One region of the Nocardia heshunensis genome, then DNA from elsewhere that is predicted to be linked to it. Evidence: riboswitches for the same ligand, from Rfam matches in the RefSeq annotation. Region 1 holds a riboswitch; the other holds the start of a gene.
The links. Region 1 has a riboswitch for magnesium ahead of ACYVN4_RS28935 (NRAMP family divalent metal transporter). Riboswitches for the same ligand answer to the same signal wherever they lie in the genome.
Positions count from the first base shown of each region.

Region 2: it holds a riboswitch for magnesium, as region 1 does, so the genes downstream of both, ACYVN4_RS04210 (hypothetical protein) here and ACYVN4_RS28935 (NRAMP family divalent metal transporter) in region 1, are expected to answer to the same signal.

Region 1 is NZ_BAAGTC010000009.1:214,867-220,262, reverse strand. Features, by position in the region: gene ACYVN4_RS28940 (hypothetical protein) at 1-71, opposite strand, end outside; M-box (ykoK) riboswitch at 305-484, shown strand; gene ACYVN4_RS28935 (NRAMP family divalent metal transporter) at 825-2,594, shown strand; gene ACYVN4_RS28930 (hypothetical protein) at 2,598-4,241, opposite strand; gene ACYVN4_RS28925 (hypothetical protein) at 4,362-4,637, opposite strand; gene ACYVN4_RS28920 (LysR family transcriptional regulator) at 4,843-5,396, opposite strand, start outside.
Region 2 is NZ_BAAGTC010000002.1:881,392-886,787, reverse strand. Features, by position in the region: gene ACYVN4_RS04235 (AraC family transcriptional regulator ligand-binding domain-containing protein) at 1-94, shown strand, start outside; gene ACYVN4_RS04230 (AraC family transcriptional regulator) at 91-1,083, shown strand; gene ACYVN4_RS04225 (hypothetical protein) at 1,306-1,497, shown strand; gene ACYVN4_RS04220 (DUF3558 family protein) at 1,518-2,030, opposite strand; gene ACYVN4_RS04215 (DUF3558 family protein) at 2,030-2,563, opposite strand; M-box (ykoK) riboswitch at 2,661-2,834, shown strand; gene ACYVN4_RS04210 (hypothetical protein) at 3,195-3,893, shown strand; gene ACYVN4_RS04205 (ABC transporter permease) at 3,904-5,396, shown strand, end outside.

The DNA.
Region 1 (5,396 bases):
ACCAATGCGGTCACCGCGGCTAATCCGCTCTTGCGCACTTGATTTACCTCGATTTGATAGGCCCGCGTCATCAGAACTCATCGCAGGTTCAGTTATTGACAAGCAAACTTTAAGTCTGCTCTCAGGCATCAGCAATGGACATTTGCCCTTTAGTGACTCGATACACATATCCGCACCCCGTTTAGCAGCAAATAATCCGGTCGTTCGGGGAGTGGGCCGCCGGACTGCTTGCGGCACAACGGATTCCAGCGAACCGACCGGACCGGATTTGACAACGCCCTGGACCAGGCCCACCATTGCTCAGTCAGCACCTCGCTAGGCGAGGCTCCTGTACGAACACAGGCCACTGATCCGACGACGTCGAGAGACGCCCAGGGTTAGGACAGATCACCCCGGATTAAGGGGTGATCCGAAGTGGCTTCCCCGGGCCGCGAGCCCCCGGATACGTCGTGCAGTGCCGAAGCTCTGACGAGAGGGGTGCGGGGCGACACCACGGGTGTGCCCGAATCCCTTCTTGCCGTGCGTGATGCGACAGCACAGGTAGTGACGTCCGCGTACGTCCCGGCGGCAAGGAGGTGAGGGACGAACAATGAGTTCCGGCGATAGTCCGTATCCGAGTATGGATTTCAGAATCTTGACGTCCCCGGCTTGCCGCATTCCGGTCACCGGCTGACCCGTTCCCACACCGATCCGTCCCGCGTCGTCCCGACGCCGGTCGCGTCCCCACGTGTGCCTCGAACCGGTCGATCGTGCCCGAAATCGCTTGGCGGCCGGGTGTATTCCGCATGCCGATACACCTGATGATCGAAAGCGAGGGAAGTGCCATGGCCTTCTTCGCGAACGGCTCGCGCCGCTCCACCACCGTCGCCGCACCCGGCGCCGCCGCCAACGCCCACCCCAGCGATGCCCGCCCCGCCGGCGCTGTCATGGACAGCGCCCACGTCGGCGATATCGTCGGCGCGCTGGGCTCCATCGGACAGCACGACACCCTCGAGGGCCGCACCCGCGGCCAGCGGCTGCGCATGCTGCTGGCCATCATCGGCCCCGGCCTGATCGTGATGGTCGGCGACAACGACGCCGGCGGCATCGCCACCTACGCGCAGGCCGGGCAGAACTACGGCATGGCGCTGGTCTGGACGCTGGTGCTGCTCATCCCGGTGCTGTACGTGAACCAGGAAATGGTGGTGCGCCTCGGCGCGGTCGCCGGAGTCGGGCACGCACGCTTGATCTTCGATCGGTTCGGCAAGTTCTGGGGCGCGTTCAGCGTGGGCGACCTGTTCATCGTGAACGCGCTGACCATCGTCACCGAGTTCATCGGTGTCTCCATGGCACTCAACTACTTCGGCCTGCCCAAGGCGATCTCGGTGCCGCTGGCGGCGATCACCCTGTTCGCCATGGTGGCGGGCGGCTCGTTCCGGCGCTGGGAGCGGTTCCTGTTCGGGCTGATCGCGCTGAACATCGTCATGTTCCCGCTGGCATTCCTGGTGCACCCCCAGATCTCCCAGATCGGGCACGGCTTCATTCCGTCGTTCCCGGGCGGGTTGAACTCGACGCTGCTGCTGCTCATCGTGTCGATAGTCGGCACCACCGTCGCGCCGTGGCAGCTGTTCTTCCAGCAGTCCAACATCGTCGACAAGCGCATCACCCCGCGCTGGATCCGCTACGAGCGCATCGATCTGTGGGTCGGCATCGTCGTGGTGATGGTCGGCGCGGTGGCCATCATGGCCGCGGCGGCCTTCGGTCTCGCCGGCACCGACGCGATCGGCAACTTCACCGATGCCGGTGCGGTCGCCCAGTCCCTGCACGATCACATGGGCACCACGGTCGGCGCGCTGTTCGCCCTGCTGCTGCTGGACGCCTCACTGATCGGCGCGAATGCCGTCGGCCTGGCCACCACCTACGCGCTCGGCGACACCCTCGGCAAGCGGCACTCGCTGCACTGGAAGGTCAGCGAGGCACCGGCCTTCTACATCGGGTACGCCGCGCTGCTGGCCGTCGCGGGTGCGGTGTCCTTCAGCCCGGATCACGTGCTGGGTCTGCTGACCCAGGGCGTGCAGGCACTGGCCGGTGTGCTGTTGCCCTCGGCCACGGTGTTCCTGGTGCTGCTCTGCAATGACAAGGCCGTGCTGGGACCGTGGGTGAACACGGTGCGCCAGAACATCGTTGCCGGCGTCATCGTGTGGTCGCTGGTGCTGCTGTCGCTGGCGCTGACCGCGGCGGTGTTCTTCCCCGGCCTGTCCACGGCGACCATCGAGATCGGTTTCGGCGTCGGCGCGCTGGTCGGCATCCTCGGCGGTGCGGGCATGCTGATCTCCTGGCAGCGCGGCAAGCGGCGCGACACCGAGCGCACCGCACGGGAACTCGGCAACCTGGACCCGGACCAGGTGGAGGAGTTGGAGTCCACTCCCCTCACCCGGGCCGAGCGCAAGGCCATTCGTGAGGCCGACCGCGACACCTGGCGCACCCCCGCGCTCGACACCCTCGAGCGGCCGGCGTTCTCCACGGCGCGCACGGCGGGCATGTTCGCGCTGCGCGGTTACCTGGTGCTCGCGGTAGTCCTGGTGGGCGTCAAGATCTTCCAGTCCATCGGCTGAAAATCAGCACCCGGCCGGGATACCCGACAGGTCGATCCGGCCGTCACGCTGGACGCCGTCGCATGCACTCGCGACGCCGTCCAGCGTGATATCACTCAATGTGATTGCCGCACTGCCGATCTGCCCGCCGCTGCTGCTGGTGCGCAACAGTGCTTCCCGGGCCGCCGCGATCGAGGTGCGCGCGATCCAGCCGTGCAGCACCGCGGTGTCACCGACATTGCGAATGCTGATGCCGTTGGCGGCGCTCGCGCCGAGCACGGTGTCGTGGATGTCGAAGGTGAGTTCGGCGGTGCTGGGCTCGGATCCGGCCGGCGTGTAGGCGATCAGGCCGATGCCGTCGGCGCTGCAGTCACCGAGATCGGAGTCGGCGATGGTCAGGTCGGTGTGGGCGGCGCGGCCGAAATTGGTGGTCACCACGCAGGTTCCGAGGTTGGCGGGGATCAGCGAGTTCAGCACCGCGCCGGGAAAGGTGCTGTGGTGGGCGTACACGTTGCGCAGGGTCAGCGACTGGTGCGCGCCGCCGGTGCTGAGGTTGTAGTTCTCGATGACGTCACCGGCCACCGTGTCGAAGACGCTGTCGGTCACCGTGACTCGGCTGTCCGGGGCGCCGCTGGTGGTCACGTATTCGAGGCCGTTGGCGGAGAAGTTCCCGTAGCCGTTGTGGAATTGGTTGGCGTCCACCGTGATATCCAGGTGCGCCCGGCCCAGCGGGTTGATGAACACGCCCTCGCTGTCGGCCATCACGTTGAGCAGACTCGTGGCCGGGGTGGCGATCTCGGTTTCGGAGTTGCCGTCGAGCCGCCCGGTCAGCACGGCATCGTCGCCCGCCTGGACGCCGAGGGCGAGCACCGAGAGTTTGGCCAGGCCGAGATTGATGGTGCGCAGCGTATTTCCGGTCACGGCGGCGTCGATGCGGCTGCTGCCGAGTGCGCGGATGTCGATGCCGTCGCCGCAGGCGGTGTCGTGCACGGTATTGCCCTCGATGCGGACGGTGCCTGCCGCGCTGTGGAAGTCGGACATGATGGCGGCCCAGCCGTTGTTGAGGGTGATGAAGTCCGGCAGTGCGGGAATCGCCGCGCCCAGGGGCAGGGTGGGCGGCAGGCCGAAGGGCCCGATCAGGAAGCCGTCGGCGCATTGTTGATTGGTGGCGGTCACGTCGTTGCCGGTGATGACGGCGTTCACGGCGTCGGCGCCGTAGATGCCGCCGCGCCGGGCTCCGGTGATCACGAGATTGCTCACCTCCGTGTCGGAAGCGAGGCGCACGGCGTCGCCGTCGTGGTCCGCGGTGGTGTTCGAGATGCGCGGCAGTGCGGGGCTGTCGGCCGCGCCGCGAACCGCCGGGCCGTCACCACGGAGTTTCTGCCCCGGTTTGAGGGCGATTCCACCGTCGAGGGTGGCGGTGGAGGGCTGCACGATGATGGTGTCGCCGTCCCGCGAGACCGATTCCACCCGGGCGAGCGAGTCGAAAGGCGCGTCGGCGCTGCCGGTTCCGTTCGCGGGCGCACCCGCGCGGACATACCAGGTGCTCGAATCCGGTTGCGCCACGGCGAGTCCGGTGGTGTGCGCGCCGAGGGCCAGCAGGGCGGCCAGTAGCGCCGCGGTCCGGGCTCGGGGAGGGTGGGCGGTGGTCGGCCGCACGATGTTCATGCTCGCTGACCATGCCAGGCTGGAGCGCCGGGGCCATCCGGCAAAATCCCAGGATCCGGCCGGTTCGGCTGGCCGGTCACACAAACGACGAGGAGGTCTCAGTTCGTCGAGATCGGAAGCTCAGAGTTCGTCGAGTTCGGGAATGGGGGGCAGGACCGGCTCGGGCCACTCCTCCAGGGTTGCCACCTGCAGGTGGATGAAGGCTGCGATGCGGTGCCGGGCCGAGGACGGGAGTCGCTCGATGTCGGCCGCGCTCAGGACGTGTGCGCCGAAGGAGTGGGGCTGTGGCGCTTCGGGGTCAGGCGATTCGGGAACAACCTCTAGCTTTGGCCGCGAAGCAGTGGCCGGAATGACTGGTTCATCCGGTTCTGCGGCAGCGGCGGCGGTTCGCACCATGCCGTGACCATAACCCTTTGATAACGCTCGCGGGAGGCGTTGGCGCACTTGTGTCTTCGCGCTGCGAATTCAGCGAAGGCATTGTAAAGGCGAAAAGAATGTGCAGGCAGGCTCGGTCCTCGCAAAATCCGCTGCGCCTGCGCCGGAAGATTATGGTGATGGGAGTCACTCTGTCAACACTTCGGGCAAAACTCGCAGAGAGGACTCAAATCGGGCGGCGCGCAATGGCATACAGATCACGCGCCGGACCGGTCGGCTTCTGTCCGGTCGGCCAAATCGCGCGCAGTCGTCGCTCCAGATCCGGGCCGCCGGTCACGGTGGGCGAAACCAGCAGGCCCTCGGCCAATTCGGTGGCCACCGCCAGCGAGGAGAGCACCGCCGGTGCGAGGCCCTCGGCCACCGCGGTCTTGATGGCCGTGGTGGAGGACAGCTCCAGCGCAACATTCGGCTCCCAGCCCGGCCTGTCGGTGCGCATGGCCCGCTCGAAGGAATTGCGGGTGCCCGAACCGGGCTCGCGATAGATGAGGGGCGTTCGTGCCAACTCGGCCGCGTCGACCTGCGACCGCCGCGCCCAGGGGTGACCGGCGGCCACCACCACGAGCAGCCGATCCCGGCCCACCTCATGGCTTTCCAAACCACCGGGCAGCTGCGGGCTCTCCACGAACCCGATGCCGGCCCGGCCCTCCAGCACGGCCTTGGCCACCTCGGCCGAATTGCCCGATTCCAGGGCGATGGAGGTGTCGGGCATCCGCGCCCGCA
Region 2 (5,396 bases), on a different contig from region 1:
GCGCACGCTGCAGCGGCGGCTGGCGGCGGCGGGGACCGGCTGGCACCGGGAGTTGGCGAGCGCCCGCATGCGGCGTGGTGACGGGTCGTCGTGAGCAGCCGATCCGATTGTCACGACAGCATTCTCATGGCCCGCTTCGCGCTGGAGCGGGCCGCCCGAGCGGGGCTCGACGCCGATCGCATCGCCCGGCTGGCGGGGGTGCCCGCCTGGCGTGAGGGCGGGGAGGGCGACCGGGTGTCGTCGCGCTACTGCCTGCGGGTGTGGGAGCTGATCGAACAGGAGTCCGGCGATCCCGATATCGCGCTGCGGGTCTCGGAAGAGAGCACGCCCGGCGAGTTCGGACTGCTCGAGTACCTGTTCCTGTCGGCGGACACCTTGGGCTCGGCGCTGGAGGCATGCACGCGCCATACCGGCAGTCTCACAACGAGTTACCAATTCCGGATCGCCGAGCGCACCGAGCACGAGGTCCGCTACGAGGTACGGTCCGCGGTGGACGACTGCCGCGGCCGAGAGTTGTTGGTGCAGTGCTGTTTCGCCTTGGTGCTGGGCCGGGGTCGCGCGGCCACCCGCTGCCCCGTGGTGCCGTCGCAGGTGAGTTTTCGGCAGCCCGCACCGGCGGATCACAGCCGGTTCGTCAGCTTGTTCGGCACCCGCGCAATCGATTTCGGCTGCACCGCCGACACCGTGACGCTGCGGGCGGCGGATCTGGCGCTGCCGATGAAGTCGGCCGATCCGGAGTTGACGGCCGTGCTGCTGTCCTACGCGGCCACCCTGCCCACCACGCCCGAGTTCGGGGTGAGCTGGCTCGATCAACTCGGCGAGGCGATCGATGCGGCGCTGGAGGAGGGTCCGGCCACGCTGGAGTCGGTAGCGCGGCGGCTGCTGACATCACCAAGATCATTGCAGCGGCGCCTGGCCGACGCCGGCACCACCTGGCGGCGCGAGGTCGATCGCGCCCGCCGCCGCAGATTGCGCCGGGCGGAACACCTTTCGCGCGCCCAGCAGGCGGAATTCCTCGGATACGCGGATCCGGCGAGCCTGCGGCGGGCGGTGAACCGGTGGCGGGAGCGCGATGATTCATGAGAATCCGACCCCGCCCGAGACCCGAAATCGCACCTACCGTACGGTATTCCGGCAACCACACAGCTAGGTTGGCGTGCCCCGGATCGGTTTGGCGTCTTCGGAACTCCCCTGCGGCGTAACCGGAAACAAGACTGGTCGGGAACGCCATGACGCGCCGGCCGCGAGGCTCGCCACGGCGTTGCAGCACCCACCCGGACCGGTTTAATCGATTGGAGCTTCCTCGTGGCCCACACCGCAGAAACCGCCACCGCCTACGTCGTCACCGCCGTGGAGGCCAAGGGCACCGCCACCCGGCACGACTTCGATATCCCGGCGATCGTGAGCGCCACCCACAGCCTCACCGAGAGCTGGGATTTCCACAGCGTGGACCGGGGCATGTTCTGGAACATCGTCGCCACGTTCCTGGAGCACTGAGCCGAGCGAGACGCGGAGCGCTAGACGCCGTCGACGGACAGCACCGCGGTCATGAGGGCCATCGCCGCCGAGCAGGGATCGGGCCGGTCGGTGTGATCGCGGTTGTGCACCCACCAGGTGACGGTCCCGGTATCGGCCACCGTCACCGCGCAACTCCCCGGATCCTTCGGATCGCGCCAGTACATGCCGCCGAAGTTCCGCACGACCAAACGCTCGATCTGGTAACCGAATTGGCCCGCGATCTGCACCTCGCGCGACAGGGTGTCGTCGTGCAACCAGGCATAGGTCAGGTCGACGGCGCCACCGCCCGCGTTCACCGCGGTCCAATCGCAGATGGTGGGCTCGCTCAACCGCTTCAGACCGCTGACCCCGATCGTGCTCGCCAGCTTCTGATCCTCCAGCGGACCGCAGCCCGCCAGCAGATTCGGATCGGTGGCCGGGCGCACCTCGGCCTCCTTGCTGCCGTGCGAGCAGCCGGTCACCGTGGCGATCAGCAACGCCGCCACCGCGATTCGGGAATACCAGCGTGCCATCAGCCCTGTCCCGCCTGCTTCAACGTGTCACCGGCCAGGAGGATCAACGGCAGGCAGGTGGGCTCCTTCGCGGCATCCCAGGGGATGCCGCCCTGCACGGACCAGTCGATGAAATCGGTGTCACCGAAGGCAACCGCCACCTCGCACGTCTGGCTGCCCTGCCAATAGATACCCGAGCGGCCCCCGACCTGAAGGGTATTGGGCTTGCCCGAGGTGACCTGGCTGCGGCGCTCCTCCAATGAGCTGCCTCGGAACCAGTGAAACACCACCGTATGGCCGGTGCTCGACGGCGATTGCCAAACGCAACTCATGGGGTTCACCGATACCCGCTGCAAATCGCTCAACCCGGTCCGCTGACCGACCTCGGCGTCCTCCACCCCACCGCAGAGCCCGATCGTATTCGGCGACGGCGCTACCGCTTTGGGCGCGGCACTCGTGGTGGTGGCCGCCGCCGGCTGGGTCGAGGAGCCGCCGCAACCCGCGAGGGCCACCCCGATCAGGGCGATCCCCACCGCCGCGCCCACCGCTCTCATCACGCCGACCAGCGTAGGCGAACGCCACGACTCGTGCGATCTGCGCCACCGCAGAATATGAATTTTGACAATTCACAGGATATTAACTACGTTCGTAATCGCACCTCGATAGGCGAGGCTCCTGTACGAACACAGGCCACTGATCTGACGACGTCGAGAGACGCCCAAGGTTAGGACAGATTTCCCCGGATTAAGGGGTTATCCAAAGTGGCTTTCCCGCGAAAGCGGAATACGTCGCACAGTGCCGAAGCTCTGACGAGAGGGGTGTTCGTCCCTTTCCGGTTTCGCCGGGCGACCTTCCCCGTGTGCGCTGACGTATCGCGTTCAACCAGTTTGAGGAGGTCGGGGCAGCCAGATGACGCCCTCTGACAGTCCGGAGTCTCCGGACCGGCCCCTCCGCCTGCGAGCGGGCCGCTAAGCACACCCACGTCGCGTCGCCTCGACGCACGTAAATCCACCGATATTCCGGTGCCGCATTCTGCGCGGTTCCGCAATATTCGCATGCCTCTTTCCGTATCGAATTCGGAAATTTCGCCACTGGCATCACGCCGTCCGCACGATCGTGCGCGACGGAATTCACCGCTGCCCGTAATACCCCTCGGGCCGCGGCAGATGAGGGGACACCATCCTGATGAGAATTCGTATGTTCGCCGGGCTGGCCGCGTTGACCAGCGTCGCCCTGCTGACCACGCACGCCACCGCGCACGCCGAACCCACGGCCATCGAGGCCCGGGCCACGATCGTCGATCGCACGGTGCAACTACACACCGACGCGGGCTCACTGCGGGTGGAGCACGACCGCCTGCAGCTCCTCGACCCCGCCGGGATCGTCGTGACTTCGCTCCCGTTGCAGCTGGCCAAGCAGGGCTCCATGTATCCGATCGACGCCCGGATCAACGGCAACACCGCCATTCTCGCGCCGCGCACCGATCTCGCCCGGCCGCTCACCGACGACGAGCGCGCCCAGACCGAGCAGGCCGCCACCGCGCCGGTCCGAAATTTCGACCTGCGCGCGATCAGCGACGGCGACAGCCCCGAGGACCGCTTCAACAATGCGATGGGTCACGTCAACACCGAGATCGGTGCGGCCGTCGCGGTGGCCACGCTGCTGGGCGCGGTCATCGGTGGCCCGCTCGGCTGCCTGTTCGCGGGTGCGCTCACCACCGTCGCGGCGGGTCCGGTGGGCGCGGTCGTCGGCTGTCTGGCCGGGGCCGTCATCCGCGCGGGCATGGGGGTCGTGGTGTTCAACGTGCTCATCGGCGTGCCCGCGCTGATCGGGTCGGCGATCCACTTCTTCAATGTCGTGAACGCGCCGCCCGCCGCTGAATGAGGAATCAGTCATGACTCTGGAAATCGCAATCCCCAACAGCCCCAAGACAACTCCCGAGGCCCGTCGGGTCCGCCGCGGGCTGCGCCCCGCCGACTACCTGCTGCTGGCCGCGGGCGTGGTGCTGACGGTGTTGGTGGTCAGGCTCTTTCGCGACATCTCGGTGCCGTGGCTGCCCGGTGACAGCCCGGACACCGTCTCCACCGATCCCGCGAACCTGCCCTACTACGCGGCCCGCACCACGCTGCGCATGTTCGCCGGGCTGGTCGCGTCCATCCTCTTCACGCTCGTCGTCGGCCAGTGGGCCGCACACTCCCGGCGCGCGGAGAAGGTGCTCATCCCGCTGCTCGACATTCTGCAGTCGGTGCCGGTGCTGGCGCTGGTATCGATCACGGTGACGGCGTTCATCGCGCTGTTCCCGGGCTCGTACCTCGGCGCGGAGGCGGCGTGCGTCTTCGCCATCTTCACCGCGATGGCCTGGAACATGACCTTCGCCTACTACCAGGCCCTGCGCAATATGCCCCGCGAGCTGGACGAATCGGCGCGCATGATGCGACTGACCCGCTGGCAGCGGCTGACCCGGGTCGAGATTCCGGCCGCCATGATCCCGATGGTGTGGAACGGGATGATGAGCTTCGGCGGGGCCTGGTTCATGCTGGCGTCCTCGGAGATCATCAGTGTGTCCGGCAACGATCAGGCGCTGCCCGGCATGGGCTCGTTCATCGCCGCCGCCACCTCGCAGGCAGCGGTCGGTCAACTCGTGATCGGCGCGGTCGTCATGGTCGTGACCATCGTGCTGGTGAACGTGCTGTTCTGGCGACCGTTCACGGCTTGGTCGGAACGGTTCCGGGTGGAGCACACCGAGGCCGCCCAGGCCCCGCGCAGCCTGGTACTGGATCTGTTGCGCCGCACCACGATTCCCGCTCGGATCGCGGGGAGCCTGCGGCCGGTCGGCGAGGCGGTCGATCGCGGCATGCGGATCTTCGGGCGCGCCACCCGCTCCCCCTTCGAGCCGAAGCGCGGCAGCCTGGCCGGGGACGTGGTGTTCTTCGCCGTGCTGTTCACGGCCCTCGGCTGGGGTGCGTGGACGCTGGCCCGATACTTCGAGCGCACAGTCGGTTTCGCCGAATTCGGGCCCGCCTCGCTGATGGGTCTGGCCAGCCTCAGCCGGGTGGCGGTGCTGCTGGTGTTCTCCACCATCGTGTGGGTGCCGGTCGGCGTGTGGATCGGGATGAATCCGCGCATCTGCCGGTTCGCGCAGCCGGTGGTCCAGGTCATGGCGAGCTTCCCGGCCCAGTTCCTCTACATCTTCGTGGTCGCGGGACTGACCTACACCGGCATCTCGCTCAATATCGGCGGCACCGTGCTGATGGCCCTGGGCGCGCAGTGGTACGTGCTGTTCAACGTGATCGCGGCCGCCGGGCAGATTCCCACCGATCTGCGCGAGGCCATGGACGATCTGGGCGTGCGCGGGCGGGAACGCTGGAAGTCGTTGATCCTGCCCGC